2 regions of the Actinopolymorpha sp. NPDC004070 genome follow, and region 2 is predicted to be linked to the other one. Evidence: predicted binding sites of a transcription regulator. Region 2 holds the regulator's gene; the other holds the start of a gene.
The links. The regulator LexA, encoded in region 2, represses DNA repair genes until DNA is damaged. The targets are predictions, from matches to a motif close to TCGAACANNTGTTCGA.
Positions count from the first base shown of each region.

Region 1: the regulator LexA is predicted to act here: its motif matches at 3,532-3,547, upstream of ABZV93_RS11595 (DUF222 domain-containing protein).

Region 1 is NZ_JBEXMJ010000005.1:189,846-198,322, forward strand. It holds gene ABZV93_RS11585 (IclR family transcriptional regulator) at 1-508, opposite strand, end outside; gene ABZV93_RS11590 (U32 family peptidase) at 663-1,610, shown strand; gene ABZV93_RS11595 (DUF222 domain-containing protein) at 1,683-3,401, opposite strand; gene ABZV93_RS11600 (carbohydrate ABC transporter permease) at 3,828-4,700, opposite strand; gene ABZV93_RS11605 (sugar ABC transporter permease) at 4,697-5,653, opposite strand; gene ABZV93_RS11610 (sugar ABC transporter substrate-binding protein) at 5,676-7,076, opposite strand; gene ABZV93_RS11615 (beta-L-arabinofuranosidase domain-containing protein) at 7,073-8,477, opposite strand, start outside.
Region 2 is NZ_JBEXMJ010000007.1:321,417-329,893, reverse strand. It holds gene ABZV93_RS15500 (vitamin B12-dependent ribonucleotide reductase) at 1-2,398, opposite strand, end outside; gene nrdR (transcriptional regulator NrdR) at 2,584-3,078, opposite strand; gene ABZV93_RS15490 (LysM domain-containing protein) at 3,654-4,337, opposite strand; gene lexA (transcriptional repressor LexA) at 4,697-5,431, shown strand; gene ABZV93_RS15480 (hypothetical protein) at 5,475-6,341, shown strand; gene ABZV93_RS15475 (ATP-dependent DNA helicase) at 6,384-8,471, opposite strand.

The sequences.
Region 1 (8,477 bases), on a different contig from region 2:
TGCGGCCGGTCAGCCCCGGCAGCCGCCGCCCGGGCGGGAACAACGTGTCCAGGGTGCGTTGCTCCAGCCGGGCCAGCAACATCAGCCCGACCGCCGTGCAGTGCGCGGGCAGCCGGCGGCCGACCGCGGACACCATCCGGACCGGGTGGGTGCTGTCCACCTTCGCGACGTACACGACCTCCCGGCCCTCCAGGACCGCCACGTGCACGGTCTCGTCGCAGGCGGCCGCGACCTCCTCCGCGGCTGCCTGGCCCTCGCGGGCCAGGTCGAGACGTTCGGCGTACGCTGAACCGAGGTGGAACACCCCTACGCCGAGCCGGAACCGGTGCGGCTGGCCGGGCACTGGTGCGAGGTAGGAACGTTCCACCAGAGTGCCGACGAGCTCGTGCACGGTCGTACGGGGAAGAGCGAGCTTGGCGTGGATCTCCGGGATCGACAGCTCCTCGGTCGTCCCGAACAGTTCGAGAATGTCCAGCGCGCGGAGCACCGCGGGGACCGCTCGACCCATCGCTTCCGCACCTCCACACGGGTTTCCTGCCAGCGCGCGCCGTTGTTCGCCCACCCGAACGCAGCTTGACGACAGTGTGATCGAATCGCAACGATGTCCGAGTATACGGATGTCGTTCGAGATACCGGACAATCCATTCTGCTAGGGGGACCTCGTGGCCGGGACACCAGCGTCGCACCTGTTGGACATCCTCGAGCTTCCCCGGGGCGACCTGAACGACCTGCCCGCCTCGGCCAAGCGGTTCCCCGACGGCGTCCGCTACCGGGTGGAGATCCCGAGCACCGAGGGCCCGCGCTGCCTGGAGGCTGCGCTGGAGGAGTCCGAACGCCTGGAGGTGCCGGTACGCCGGATCTCCCAGGGCAGCGGGGTGTTCCTGCTCACCGACGCCGAGCTGGACGAGATGGCCGAGCAGGCCCGGTCCGCCGGCGTCGAGGTGAGCCTGTTCGCCCGCCCGTGCGCCGGCTGGGGCACTTCGGCCACCGCGCGTTCGCAGGCCGGCGGTGGGTTCGCGGCCGCCGCCCACGGGCAGGACCAGGTGTCCGCCGTACTCGAGGACGTCGTCCGGGCCGCCGAACACGGCATCCGCAGCGTGCTGATCGCCGACCTCGGCGTGCTGGCGGCGTTCGGGAAGCTGCGGGCCGCGGGTCACCTGCCCGCCGACATGCAGGCCAAGGTCTCGGTGATGCTGCCCGTCACCAACGCCGCGACCGCACGGGTGCTGGAGGACCTCGGTGCCGACACGCTCAACCTGGCAACGGACCTGAGCCTGGCGCAGATCGCCGCCATCCGCGCCGTGGTGGACGTACCGCTTGATGTGTACGTGGAGGCACCGGACAACCTCGGCGGCTACGTCCGGCACCACGAGCTTCCCCGGCTGATCGAGGTGGCCGCACCGGTGTATGTCAAGTTCGGCTTGCGCAACGCGCCGGACGTCTACCCCGCCGGCACCCACCTGGAAGCCACCACCGTCGCGCTCACCCGCGAACGCGTGCGGCGGGCCCGGCTCGGGATGGACCTGCTGGCCCGCCACGGTGCGGCCGAGGCGACGTCGGAACGCAACGCCGAGGGGCTCGCGGTCCCGGTCAAGGCCACCACCGCCTGAGCAGCCTTCTTCCCTCTCTGACCTCCTGGACCTCGGTCCGCCCGCGTCATCAGGTCGGCGCATGGTCGGTCCTCATGGTCGTTGCACTGTCTGCTGCGGGTCCACCCACTCCGGCGGGATGTACTCGGGGTGGCCGTGGCTGCCCATCCGGACCTGCCAGCCCTTGTGGTGGACGAAGGTGTGATGGGCCTTGCAGAGCAGTACTCCGTTCGACAGGTCCGTCGGCCCGAAGTCGTCCCAGGCGGTCATGTGATGCGCGATGCAGCGGCGTTCGGGGACTTGGCAGCCGGGAAAGTGGCAGTGGGACCCGTCCCGGACGGCGAGTGCGCGGCGTTGTGCTTCGGTGAAGAAGCGGTCGGCCATGCCGACGTCGAGGACTTCGCCGTTGCCGGCGAGCACCACCGGGATGATGTTCGCGTCACACACCATCCGCCGGATCGTGGCGACCGAGATCGGCTCGCCGCGCAGGCCGAGGATCCTCGCTGACCCGCCACCGCCACACTTGCTACAGCCGTCGTGCGGGTCGATGCGGCCAGTGGGATCGCTGCGGTCATCGGTGTCATCGGAGTCGAAGGCATCGCTGGGATCGTGGGCAGCCTCCGGCCTCGCCGCACCCTCGGGCAGTTCGGTGTCGGCGTCGCCTTCTGCCCCGAGGCCCCAGTCCTCGGGCCCGATATCTGTTTCCGGATCGGATCCGAGCGTGTCAGCTTCGGGCTCGGGTCCGGTGGCGGTGTTCGGTTGTGGAGGTTGGCCGGGTTCTCGTGGTTCGGCCCCGGCGCTCTTGTTGGACCTGGCGTTCCTGCGCTGGGCTTGACGCTGGGCTTGGCGCGTGGAGTCGGGAGTCTGACAGTTGCAGGGCATGGGGCGGACGGGGTTGAGGTCGTCGATGGTGCCGAACCCGAGCCCGGTCAGCAGCTGGTCAATTCCGATGGTGACGGTGACGCAGTCTCGCCCGCGGCCGCGGTTGGGAGATGCGTGGGCTTCGGTCGCAAGGCCCACGAGTTCGGCGAACGCGTCTCCGCGTTTTTGGTCCAAGGGCCGTTCGTCGGGGTCGGGGCGGGTGTCGGAGGCGACCAGCGCCTCGATGAGCTTGCGGAGGGCTTCCATCTCCACCGCCGGCAGCTTGACCACCACCGTTTCCGACCCGGGGATGCCGTTGGCGATGTAGCGCAGGGACCGTTTGCGTTCGGCGGCGCGTTCGGCGTCGCCGAGTTCCTTGCCCAGCCGGCGTTCCCACTCCTCCGGCGCGAGGTACTGCAGCAACGCCCGGCCCAGCTGGCGGATGTCGTCGGGGTTGCGCCGCCTGGACCAGGTGATCAGATACTCCTCGGCCTTCACCCGCTGCTCGGCGCCGATGTAGGCGGGCAGGTCCTTGATCGCGGACGCGATCACCTGCGCATGCTTGAACGACAACTCCCCACGCGCAAGAGCAGCGGCCGTCACCGTCACCGTACGGTCCAGATCACGCGCCAAGCCGACCGTCGCGGCCGCTTCGGTCTTCGACATCCGCTGCGCGGTGCGCAGCCACGCGTTCGTGGTCGCCGCTCCGGTGGTCTTGGCGATGTCGCAGGACTCGCCCTTGGCGACCATCGCCAGCTTCAGGGCGGCGAACTTGGCCTCGTCGGCCCGGTGCAGGTCGAACAGTCGGCCCAGCTTCTCGGGCCGCAGGGACAGCATCGACCCGGCCAGCGTGTCGTCGAGGATGGTGCCGATCTGGACCAACGCAGCCTCCAGGCGCTGTTCGGCGTCAATGCCGTGCCAGCCTGAAGAATCCTGCATTGTCGAATGCATGTTCGAAACACTACAGGCTGCGATCGACTGCCAACCCGTTGTCCACAAGGACGCTCGAAAACACGCCGATCCGCTACCTGTGGATGAAAAGCCGGCACGCAACGGGCTTCATGGGCGACCTCAGCTCGTACCGATGACCTGTTCGGCAAGCTGATGCGCCAGCCGTGCCGGGTCGGTATGGGGTTTCGTCACCCCGGCCGCGAGTGTGCCGTCGATGAGCAGCATGAGCTGGTCGGCGGCCGCCGACGGATGCCGGTGGCCGAGCCTGACGAGTTCCCCCTGCAAAGCTCGTGGACGCGTTCGCGGTACTCGGCGGTGATCTTGTGCGCGGGCGGGCGCTGGCCGAGGATCACAGCACACAGCTCGAGCCGGAGAAGGTCGCAAGACCGGCGGCGAGGTCCCACTGGCAGCCGAGTGAGCCACCGGTCAGCTCTTGATGCCGGTCAGCGTCACACCCTCGATGAAGTAGCGCTGGAGTACGAAGAACAACGCGATGATCGGTGCGATCACCGCTGCCGACGCGGCCATCAGGTAGCCCCACTGCGCGGTGTAGACGCTCTGGAAGGACGCCAGCCCGAGTGCCAAGGTGTACTTGCTCTCGTCGCTGAGATAGAGCAGCGGCCCCAGGAAGTCGTTCCACACGCCGATGAAGGTGAAGATCGTCACCACCACCAGCGCGGGCTTGGACAGCGGCATGATGATCATCGCGAACACCTTCCACGGTGACGCGCCGTCGATGTAGGCCGCCTCGTCCAGTTCGAACGGGATGGTCAGGAAGAACTGCCGCAGCAGGAAGACGTTGAACACCCCGCCGCCGGCACCGGCGAACCACGCGGGCACCGTCAGCGGGAGGAACGTGTCCAGCGCACCCAGCGAACGCCACATCACGAACGTCGGGATGAGAGTCACCGCGTACGGCAACATCACGCTGCTGAGCAGCAACGCGAACACGACGTTGCGACCACGCCAGCGCAGCCGGGCGAAGCTGAACGCCGCGACGGAGCAGGTGAGCACCGTGCCCGTCACGGCGAACAGCTCGATCAGCATCGTGTTGAGGAAGTACCTCAGGAAAGGCTGCGCGGTCAGCGCCCCGGTGAAGTTGGCCCACTCGAACGGGCTCGGGATCCACTCAGGTGGTGCGATGAAGATCTGGTCGTCACCCATCAGCGCGCTGCGGATCAGCCACACGAACGGCAGCATCGTCGGGGCCGCACCGAGCACCAGGACGACGTAGAGCGCCAACCGGCCCGGCCGCAACCGCCTCGCCCGTGCGCCGCTCACACCGGCCACCGAACTCATCGGGCACCTGCCATCTCGTAGTAGACCCACCGGCGGGCGTTCCGGAACAGGAAGAACGTGATGACCATGATCACCATGAAGAGGATCCAGGCGAGCGCGCTCGCGTACCCCATCTCGCTCTCGGTGAACGCGGTCCGCCACAGGTAGTAGATGTAGAACAGGGTCGCGTTGTTCGGCCCGCCCTGCGTCATGACGTACGCCTGGTTGAACACCTGGAACGTGCCGATCACACCGGTGACCAGGTTGTAGAAGATGGTCGGCGTCATCATCGGCAGGGTCACGTGCCGGAACCGCTGCCACACACCGCCGCCGTCGATCGACACCGCCTCGTACAGATGCCGCGGCACACCCTGCAGGCCGGCGAGGAAGATGACCATCGCGTTGCCGAATCCCCAGGTGCTCATGATGACCAGCGACGGCACCGCACCCCGTTCGCTGTAGATCCACTGCGACGTGGGCAGGCCGCCCTCGCGTAGCAGGGAGTTGAGCAGACCGAAGTCGGGGTTGAAGATCCAGATCCACAGCACGGCGCTGGCCACTGCCGGCACCAGCGTGGGAAGGTAGTAGATCGTGCGCCACAGGGCGAGCCCGCGCACCTTCTGGTTGAGCAGCAGGGCCACCACGAACCCGATCACGAGGACGAGTGGGACCGTTCCCAGGGTGTAGTACGTGGTGACGCTCAGGGACTTCCAGAACAACTCGTCGCCGCCGAGGGTGCGGTAGTTGCCGAGCCCGACGAACGACGGGCTGCCGCCGATCGTCCAGTCGGTCAGACTGAAGACGAACGACGCGATCATCGGCCCGATCGTGAAGATCACGAAGCCGAGGATCGCCGGCAGCGCCATCAGGACACCCCAACGGCGCTCCAGCCGGCCCTGCCCCGAAAGGCGGGCCGGCCCACGTGAGCGCACCTGGCCGGGCCGGGTCGCCGGCTCGGTGGGAGCTACGGTCATGCGAACGCCCTCCTGCCGCCGGTCACGGCGTCTGGCTCGGGTACCAGCCCTGCAGCAACTTGTCGATCTTGGGTACGAGCGCCGTCAACACTTCCTTGGCGGGCTGCTTCCCGGTCTCGATCCGCTGCAGCGCAGGCGTCAGGACCTCGCTGATGTTGTCCATGTTCTTCAGCCGCTGGCCGAACGCCGTCTGCGCGTGGTTCAGCGTGTAGTCGACCACCGCGGTGCGGTACTCCGGTGGGTGCGAGTCGTTCTTGATCCAGGAGTCGATCGCCCGCGGGTCGGTGTAGTACTTCTTCTCCAACGGCATCCACAGGCCGTTCTTGAACAGGTCGACGTACCTCGGGTCGTTGTGGAACATGAACAGCTCCACGGCCTCCTCGGGATACTTCGAGCCCGAGAACACCACCGACGCGCCGCCGAGCTGGGTGGTGGCCGGCTCGCCGTACCTCGGCAGCACACCGATGCCGTAGTCGACCTTGCTCTGGGCCATGTCCAGCAGCACCCACTGGCCGTCCACCGCCATCGCGATCCGTTTGGTCTGCAACTGCACGTTGGTGGCCGGTGCGTTGTTGCCGAGCTGCACCGGAGTCGGCGCGACGTGGTGCTTGTACATCAGGTCCTGGAGGTTCTGGAACACCTCCACCGCCTTCGGCTGGTCCAGCAGGCACTTGCGGCCGGACTCGTCCACGAACGCCGCGCCGTTGCTGCGGAGGAAGGACTCCCACGTGGTGCTGGACTGCACGCTCACCGAGGCGCCGAACTGCCTGATCCGCTTGGGGTCGAAGCCGGACTCGTCGGGGCGCTTGCCGTTCTGGTCGCGGGTGAGCTTGTACGCGGCCTGCACGAACTCGTCCCACGTCCAGGCCTTGCCGGCCTCGGCGGGCGGCGGCTCGACACCCGCGTCCTTCATGACTGCCCGGTTGTACCAGAGCAGCATGACCTCGTTGGCAGTCTGAGTGCCGAACGTCTTGTCCTTGCCGTACCAGAAGTAGGTGCCGGGCAGCCGGTCGGCGAGCGCGGGGTACTTCTTGAAGTACTTCGCGAGGTTGACCAGCTTGCCCTGCCCAGCCAGGCGGTAGCCCATCGATCCGCCCATGTACGCCACGTCCGGCGCGCGCTTGCTGGCCACCAGCGTGTTGACCTTGGTGTCGTACTCGTTCGGGGTGTAGACGGGCTTGACCGACACCCCGTCGTACTTGTCCTCGAACTGCTTGAGCATGGCGTTGATCGCCTTCTGCTCGAACGACGAACCCCAGTACATGAACTGCAGTTGCGCCTTGCTGCCGCCGCCTCCGCCGCTGTCGCCTCCGCAGCCGGCCAGCGCCGGGAGCGCCGCGGCACCGGCCGCCAGGCCGCCCGCCCGCAGCAGGTCCCGCCGGCTCCAGCGCGGGCGGCCGGGCACGATGGGTCGGGTGTTCATGAGGCTTCTCCTGAGGTGGCTGACGGGGTGACTGACTGGGTGACGGGCAGCCAGACCCGCATCGCGCGGCCGTCCCGGTTGTCCCACTGGAAGTAGGGCACCGCGGTCGCGGTCACCGCCTGGCTGGTCACCGACTGGGCGGTGGGCTGGGACGAGTACGGAAAACCGTTGCGTGGCTGGGACACCGCGGCGGCGTCCATGGTGAGCAGGACCGTGCGGCCGACTCCGGCAAGGTCGGCTTGCGGTACGACCCGGATACCCGCGTCAGGTGCGAGCGTGAGGTCCTCCACGTCGACACCGTCGGCCTGGTCGGTCTGCTCGAAGCAGTAGACGAGCGGGCCGCGTTCGACCGCGACACACCCGCGTACCGCGTCGATCCGCTGGTGCGGGAAGACCAGCCGGGGCGTGAGGTCCAGCGTGATCGTGACGGTGTCACCCGGCACCCAGGCCCGGCGGACGACGACGTAGCCGCGCTCGTCCGGGGTCGCGTCGGCAGGCTCGCAGTTCACACTGATCCCCACGGACGGGCTCCACGCCGGCACCCGCAGCGCCAGCGACCACTCGCCCTCCGGCGCGGCGTCGACGGTGAACGCGACCTCTCCCTCCCAGGGGTACTCGGTCCGCACCGACAGAGCCACCTCGCCCGCGGGCAGGTCCGCCCGGATCGTGCCCGGGACGTACTGGTGGACGCTCAGCCCGTCGTCGTTCGTGGTGGCGACGTAGTGGCTGAGCGAGGACACCAGCCGCATGATGTTCGGCGGGCAGCACGCGCAGCTGAACCACTCGTGCCGGCGGCCCGGGTCGTCGCCCTCGGCGTGGTCGTGCCTGCGCTGCAACGGGTTGACGTAGAAGAACCGCGTGCCGTCGGTCGACGTCGACGCCGCGAACGCGTTGTACAGCGTGCGTTCGAGCAGGTCGGCGTACCGGCCCTCGCCCGTCGCCAGCAGAAGTCGCCAGTTCCAGTGCACGCTCGCGATCGCCGCACAGGTCTCGTTGTACGACCGGTCCGGCGGCAGCTCGTAGCGGTCACCGAAGGCCTCGTGGGAGTGCCGCGAGCCGACCCCGCCGGTGAGCTGGGTCTTGGTCGCCACCATGTCCTCCCACCGGCGTACGGAGGAGGCGAGCAGCGACTCGTCGCCGGTCTCGAGATACAGGTCGACGATGCCGGCCTCGAGGTAGAGCGCGCGGACGGCGTGGCCCACCTCGGTGTCGGCCTCGCGTACCGGCAGGTGGTCCTGGAAGTAGCGCTGGCCCATGCCGCTGCCGGCGATGTGGCCCTTGCCGCGCTCGTCGACGAGGTGCAGCGAGAGGTCGAGGTAGGAACGCTCGCCGGTGAGCCGGTACAGCTCGACCAGCGCGGTCTCGATCTCCGGGTGGCCGTCGATACCGGGGTTGCCGCCG
Region 2 (8,477 bases):
TCTCCAGCGGAACGCCGTACTGCAGCGCGATCGAGATCGCGATCGAGAAGGCGTCCATCACCCCGGCCAGGGTCGAACCCTGCTTGCCGAGCTTCAGGAACACCTCGCCCAGCCCGTCGTCGGGGTAGGAGCCGGCGGTCATGTACCCCTCGGCACCGCCCACGGTGAACGACGTGGTGCGCGACGGGCGCGACTTCGGCAGCCGCTTGCGAGTGGGGCGGTACTCCACCACCACCTGCGGCGAGGTCCCCTCCTCCTCCTTCGCCTCGGCCTTCTTGGCCCGGGCGTCGGACAGCGGCTGGCCGACCTTGCAGTTGTCGCGGTAGATGGCGAGTGCCTTCAGGCCCAGCTTCCAGCCCTGGAAGTAGATCTCCTCGACTTCCTCCACGCTCGCAGTCTCCGGCATGTTGACCGTCTTGGAGATCGCGCCGGACACGAACGGCTGCACCGCGGCCATCATGTTCACGTGGCCCATCGGGCGGATCGCCCGGGCACCCATCGCGCAGTCGAACACCTCGTAGTGCTCGGGCTTGAGGCCGGGCGCGTCGATGACGTGGCCGTGCTCGGCGATGTACTCGACGATCGCCTCGACCTGCTCCTGCTGGTAACCGAGGCACGCCAGCGCCCGCGGGACGGTGTTGTTGACGATCTGCATCGACCCGCCGCCGACCAGCTTCTTGAACTTGACCAGCGCGAGGTCGGGCTCGATCCCGGTGGTGTCGCAGTCCATCGCCAGGCCGATGGTGCCGGTGGGCGCGATGACCGACGCCTGGGCGTTGCGGTAGCCGTGCTTGGCACCGACCTCCAGCGCGCGCTGCCAGGCCTGCCCGGCAGCGGACAGGACCGAGCGGTCGAGCTCGCCGACCGAGCGCACGGCGTCGTTGGCCGCAGCGTGTTTGCGGATCACCCGCTGGTGCGGCACGGAGTTGCGGGCGTAACCGGCGTACGGGCCGACGATGCCGGCCAGCTCGGCCGAGCGCTTGTAGGCGGTGCCGGTCATCAGCGAGGAGATCGCCGCCGCCATCGCCCGGCCGCCGTCGGAGTCGTAGCCGTGGCCGGTGGCCATCAGCAGCGCGCCGAGGTTGGCGTAGCCGATGCCGAGCTGGCGGTAGTCGCGGGTCGTCTCCCCGATCGCCTCGGTCGGGAAGTCGGCGAAGCAGATCGAGATGTCCATCGCGGTGATGACCAGCTCGACGGCCTTGGCGAAGTTCTCCACGTCGAACTGCCCGTCGTCCCGCAGGAACTTCAGCAGGTTGAGCGAGGCGAGGTTGCACGAGGAGTTGTCCAGGTGCATGTACTCCGAGCACGGGTTGGACGCGGTGATCCGCCCGGTCTCGGGGCAGGTGTGCCAGTCGTTGATGGTGTCGTCGTACTGCAGACCCGGGTCGGCGCAGCCCCACGCCGCCTCGGCGATCCGGCGGAACAGCTCCTTGGCGTCGACGTCCTCGAGCACCTCGCCGGTCTGCCGGGAGCGCAGGCCGAACGACGTGCCGCCCTCCACCGCACGCATGAACTCGTCGGAGACCCGGACCGAGTTGTTGGCGTTCTGGTACTGCACGGAGTGGATGTCGGCGCCGCCGAGGTCCATGTCGAACCCGGCGTCGCGCAGCGCACGGATCTTGTCCTCCTCGCGCGCCTTGGTCTCGATGAACTCCTCCACGTCGGGGTGGTCGACGTCGAGGATGACCATCTTCGCCGCCCGGCGGGTGGCACCGCCGGACTTGATCGTCCCGGCGGAGGCGTCGGCGCCGCGCATGAACGACACCGGGCCGGAGGCGGTGCCACCGGAGGAGAGCAGCTCCCGGCTGGCCCGGATGCGGGAGAGGTTGACCCCCGCGCCGGAGCCGCCCTTGAAGATCAGCCCCTCCTCCTTGTACCAGTTCAGGATGGAGTCCATCGAGTCGTCGACGGCGAGGATGAAGCACGCCGAGACCTGCTGGGGCGAGGGCGTTCCGACGTTGAACCACACCGGGCTGTTGAAGCTGAAGTACTGGTGCAGCAGCATCCAGACCAGCTCGTGCTCGAACACCTCGGCGTCGGCCGGAGTGGCGAAGTAGCCGTGCTCCTCACCGGCCGCGCGGTAGGTCTTCACCACCCGGTCGATGAGCTGCTTCAGGGTCCACTCGCGCTCGGGGGTGCCGACGGCGCCACGGAAGTACTTCGTGGTGACGATGGTGGACGCGTTGACCGACCAGAAGTCGGGGTATTCGACACCGCGCTGTTCGAAGACGGTCTCGCCGGTCTTCCAGTTCTGCTGAACGACGTCCCGGCGCTCCCAGGTCACCTCGTCGTACGGATGGGTGCCGGGGGTGGTGAAGATCCGGTTGACCTTCAGTCCCTTCGCCGAGCGCCCTTTCGCGCCCCCGCGAGTGCTGGGACCGCTGACCGTCTCCGTCATGCTGGTTCTCCTTGTCCTGCTGATCGTCTGCCCTGATCAGCCTCGTGGTCCGGGCGGGACGCTTCCCCTCGTCCGCCCCGGGCAGGTCGTGGACTTCTCGTGGACTTTCTTCGTGTTCCGTCGTCGTGGGCGGCCGGCGTGTCCGCGCCGGGTGCGTCCGGGGCCGCTCGTCCGGGGCCGCTCGTCTAGGGCCGGGTGGGTTGGTGCCCCGGCCGTGGCTCGGGCACCGTCTCGTCGTGTTCGGCACGCAGCACCGCGATCTCGGCCTCGAAGTCGGCCAGGGTGTCGAAGCTGCGGTAGACGCTGGCGAAGCGCATGTAGGCCACCTCGTCCAGCTCTCGGAGCGGACCGAGAATGGCGAGCCCCACCTCGTGCGAGGGGATCTCCGCCGAACCGGTGGACCGGATCGCCTCCTCCACCCGCTGGGCCAACTGCGCGAGAGAGTCCTCGGTGACCGGGCGGCCCTTGCACGCCTTGCGGACCCCGGTGATGACCTTCTCGCGGCTGAACGGCTCGGTGACGCCGCTGCGTTTGACCACCGCGAGCGTGACCTGCTCGACCGTGGTGAACCGGCGCTCGCAGTCCAGGCACTGGCGCCGGCGCCGGATGGCCGCGCCGTCGTCGGCGGTGCGGCTGTCGACCACCCGACTGTCAGGATGCCGGCAGAACGGGCAGTGCATCGCCTCGTGACTCCCCTCGCCGCCGGCGGGCGCGACGCCCGGCCGATCTCCGTCCGACACCCGCCGGCACCCTCTCCCCTGGGGACGAACCTGTGGATGACCTGGGGAGAACCTGTGCCTTGCGAATCACAACCTGTGGATGACTTACAGGTCTGTAACTACCACATCTAGGGGTACGCTACGTCGGTCCCGCCGGGCACGCAAGGCGCCCTGCGTGTCGCCGCGCACACGTGTCGGCGTCCTTGCAGGTCAGGCTCGCGGGGCGATTCGAAAGCAAGTTTCCGGCTCGGCGTGTCGGCCCGGAGATGTCGCGAATGGGCGACCTGTTCCTCCGCCGGTGGGGGCACGGAAGCGCACGGGACATGCCGGCACACGGCGCCCACGCCTGCACCGGCGGCCGGCGAGAGGCACAGGTCGGCGAGAGGCACAGGTCCGCGAGAGGCAGGTCGGAGGCAGGTCGGGGGATGGGCGAACAAGCCGCGGGACGGGCAGACACCCGGGCGGCAGCGCAACCGTGCACGTACGCAGTCGGACAGGCCGGCGGAAGGGACCTGGACAGACTGGCCGAAGGCGGGTCAGCGGGCCTGAACGGGGACGATCAGCCGCTGGCCGGCGCGCAGGTCTCCGGCGCGGGACAGGTCGTTCAGCCGGGCGATCTCGTCGACGGTCGCCCGCGGGTCGGCGCCAGGGGTGAGCTGGGTGGCGATCCCCCACATCGTCTCCCCGGGCTCCACCGTGATCGTGGTCGTGGCAGTCGGACGCTCCGCCCCGCCGGCCGCGGCATCGAACGCGGCCTGCGCCAGGAGCCCGAGGACGGCAACGAACGCCAGCGCCGCCATGGCCGTCAGCGTGGTCAGCGCCAGCCGGCCCCGCCGGGTCAGGCGCAGAGTGGAGGCGCCGTCCCGCCCGTCGTCCGGAAGCACGCACGACCGGACGCCCCGCGGTCGCGGGGGACGTCGGCGATCGGCCGGCGACCGCCGGGTGGGGCGCACCTGCCCGGGCGCCACCTCGCGCGGATCGACGTGAGGGACGGCAGGAACCTCCGCCCGAGCCCCGCCCATCCCCTCGTGCGGAACGCGGAGGAACGGGTGGACGCCGCGGGACGGGACGCCGTCACGCCGCACGCCATCGGCACGGCCGGCGCCCGGGTCCACCGGTGGCGCGACCGGACTGAGGTGCCGGCGGCCGCGCTCGGGAGCACCGCCGGCCCGACGGGACACGAAGTCCTCGAGATAGACCACCGACGCGCTGTTGCTCATCGTCCGACCTCCCACGAACACCGATTCACTTCCGTCACGTCGTCGCCCTCCGCCGTGTCGGCGCCGGCCGCTTCCGCTTCACACGTCCGCGTCTCCACTTCCGGCATCGGCGCTCGAACGACTGTTCGACGTACTTACTGATGGATTTCTACACCAGCCCACCGACAAGCACCAGAGTTCGCTCGAAAACACGTTCGACGCGGCTGTCCGGACGCTCCCTTACCTGGTGTTTCGTGGTTTCGTAAAACAATCGCGACACGCGTCGAACAGATGTTTGAAAGTGCTCTGACCAGGCTCTAGGCTCACTTCCGAGGGTCGGCAGAGTCGCGACCCGAAATCTGTGGAAGGAGACAGCCGCTATGCCCAAGCGGAAAAACACAGCGACCGAGTCCCCGACGGCGACCGTCCGGGAGCTCCCCGACGGACCACCCGACGCGACCGGGCTCACTCCACGCCAGCGACGCATCCTCGAGGTGATCCGCGACTCGGTGGAGACGCGCGGTTATCCCCCGGCGATGCGTGAGATCGGTGACCTCGTAGGGCTGACGTCGTCCTCGTCGGTCGCCCACCAGCTAAGGGTCCTGGAGACCAAGGGCTTCATCCGCCGCGACCCCAACCGGCCCCGGGCGCTCGAGGTGCTCGCACCGTCCACGTCCACCCGGCGGCCCCTGGCGGGAGTGCCGGCCTACGACGAGACCGACAGCGGCGAGGACCGCCCGGCCCCCGCGTTCGTGCCGGTGGTGGGCCGGATCGCGGCCGGTGGCCCGATCCTGGCCGAGCAGTCGGTCGAGGAGATCATGCCGCTGCCGCGCCAGCTCGTCGGCGAGGGTGAGCTCTTCCTGCTCCGCGTCCGAGGCGACTCCATGGTGGAGGCGGCCATCTGCGACGGCGACTGGGTGGTCGTGCGCCAGCAGCCCGAGGCGGAGTCGGGGGAGATCGTCTCGGCGATGATCGACGGCGAGGCGACCGTCAAGACCTATCGGCCCCGTGACGGCAAGGTGTGGCTGGTGCCTCACAATCCGGCGTACGAGCCCATCCCTGGAGACGATGCCGTCATTCTCGGTAAGGTCGTCGCCGTTCTACGTCGCGTCTGAGCAGGATGCGACGCTCGTCACAGGAGTCATCACCGGGAGCGACATGTCCGACCCAGCGGCTGAGACCGGCACCACGCCCGGATCCGATCAGGCACCCGTCAACATAGGTGTTGCCGAGTCCGGGCGTCCGGGACCTCCTCCGAAGGAGCCGCTGGACCCCAACGCCGGGAAGAGTCTGACCATCGAGGTGGACGGGACGCGATGGGCACGCGTCCCGATCCAGACCGACCTGTTCGGCCGGGGTGACCCGGTGGCGGACAAACTCAGCGACTACGTGGTCAAGACGGTCCGGCTCGCCGAGGACGACAGCAGGTTCGAGGGCGCGTTCGACGAGCCCTGGTACGTCGTGGTGAGCGAGAAGATCGTGGCGATCTCCCAGGGACGGTCCTACTTCACCTGGGAGATCAACCCGACTCCGGCGGCCCGGGTGCTGTCGAAGTGGGTGCAGCGCACACCGCACGGCATCGGACTCGGCAGCCCGTGGACCATGCAGCTGGCGATCAAGGAGGCCGGGCTTCCGCGCATCATGGTCGCGGCCGGGGCGAGCGTCGTGGGCAAGGCACTGGGCCGGCGCGGCTGGTTCTACCGGGTCGCCGGTCACCGGGTCAACGCGATCGACGGCCCGACGCCCTACTCCGCGTTCCCGTCCAACGTCTCCGCGAAGCTGCCGCCGAAGGCCCCCGACAAGATGGCCGCCGAGATCACCGCGACGCTTCGCAAGGTGCTCCCGCCGGGTCCGGCCGGCACGCTCGGCGGCACCGTGGTGATCGATTCCAACGACCTGGGCCGGGATGTCCTGGGCCACGACACCAGCCGGCCGGCCGAGTTCTTCGCCGAGCTCTTCCGCGACAACCCGTTCGGCCAGGGCCGGCAGCAGACCCCTGTCGCGGTGTGCGTCCACCGCCCCTGACCCGGCCGGCGACCAGCTGACGCCGGCTGTGCTCGCGCGGTCTCAGCTCTCGCGGGCCGACCGCAGCCGGCGCAGCGCACCGAGCGCGACGTCGCGGTCTCCGGTGAACCACATCGGCGGCAGCGACGCCCGCAGGTAGTTGCCGTATCGCGCGGTGACCAGCCGCGGGTCGAGCACCGCCACCACTCCACGGTCGGTCGACCTGCGGATGAGGCGACCGACCCCCTGCGCGAGCAGGAGCGCGGCGTGCGTGGCCGCCACGGACATGAAGCCGTTCCCTCCCGCCTCGTCGACCGCGCGCTGACGCGCCGACATCAGCGGGTCGTCCGGGCGCGGGAACGGAATCCTGTCGATGATCACGAGCTGACAGGCGTCCCCCGGCACGTCGAGGCCCTGCCACAGGGACAGCGTCCCGAACAACGACGTGTCCGGCTCGGCGGCGAACCTCCGGTGCAGCTCACTCAGCTGCCCCTCGCCCTGGCAGAGCACCTCCGTTCCCAGCCGGTCCCGCACCGCCGCGGCCGCCTCCTCCGCCGCCCGGCGGGACGAGAACAACCCCAACGTCGCACCGCCGGCCGCCTCCACCAGCTCGCCGACCTCCTCCAGGACACGCGGGGAGATCCCGCCACGACCGGGCGGAGCCAACCTGCGGGCGACGTAGAGGATCGCCTGCCGCTCGTAGTCGAACGGCGAGCCGACATCCAGAGCGCGCCATGGCAGCGGCTCCACGACGTCCTTGCCGCCCTCACCCGCCGGTTCGCGGTCCTGCTTCCCGGTCTGTTCGGGCGTACCCCCGCCGGCCCGGCCGTCCTCCCCGTCCGGGATCCGGTCGACCGGGCGCAGACCCACCGACCGTGCGGCGGAGTCGAAGTCCCCGCCCAGCTTCAGTGTTGCCGAGGTGAGGACGCAGGTCCGCTCGGCGAGCAGCTTCTCCCGTAGCAGGCCCGCGACCGACAGCGGCGCGACCCGAAGCTCCGGACCACCCCGCTCGCGTTCGGCCACCCACACCACGTCGTACGGCGACAACGCGCTGACGCGTTCGGCGACGTCGCGGATCTGCTCGACGTAGGAACGCGCCTGCCGCCGGCCCGACTCGGCGTCGGAGTCCTTCTTCTCGCTGGGGAACGCCGACCAGGCCGCGCGCGCGGAGTCACGGACCAGTGCGACCGCGGCGGCCAGCTCAGAGCTGGGTGTCTCCACCCTGCCCAGCGGGGCGGACGCCAGCGCCGAGCGCAGCGCCTCCCCCGCGTCCTCCAGCGGGTCGGCCTCACCGCCCTCGCAGAACGGGGTCGCCCTCCGGGCGGCGCGCTCGATCATGCCCGGGCTGAGCTCGGCCGAGGCGGTCCCGGTCACCCGGGCGGCGAGTTCGTGCGCCTCGTCGATGATCACCACGTCATAGTCCGGGAGCACCGAGATGTTCTCCAGCGCGTCGATGGCGAGGAGCGCGTGGTTGGTGACGATCACGTCCGCCGCGAGAGCGCGCTCGCGGGCGCGTTCGGCGAAGCACTCCTCGCCGTACGGGCAGCGCTGCGCGCCCAGGCACTCCCGGGAGGACACCGCGACCTGCGCCCAGGCGCGGTCCTGGTGGGTGGGCGCGGCGTCCCGGTCACCGTCACCGCCGGTCTGCGCCTGCTTCGCCGCCCACGACCGAAGCTCCAGCACCTGCCGGCCGAGCGGACCGCTCGGCACGCGTTCCAGCAGCGCGCCCTGCTCGTCGGGCACACCGTCACGGACGCGGTGCAGGCAGGCGTAGTTGTGGCGTCCCTTGAGGATGGCGTACGACGGACGGCGTTCGAGCCGCTTCTCGATCGCGTCCGCGAGCTGCGGAAGGTCGCGGCCGACCAGCTGGGCCTGCAACGCGAGGGTGGCGGTGGCGACCACGACGGGACGCTTGCCGCCGCCGGGGTTCAGGAACGCCGGGACGAGGTAGGCAAGAGACTTCCCGGTGCCGGTACCCGCCTGGACGACGAGATGCTCGCCGGTGGCGATCGCCCGGGCGACCGCATCCGCCATCACCAACTGACCGGGGCGCTCCATGCCGGCGAGGGCGTCGACGGCGTCGTGGAGCAACTCTCGCACGCGGTGGTCGGGACGTTGCTGGTCGGCGGAACCCCGCGCTGCGTCGGCCATCCCGCG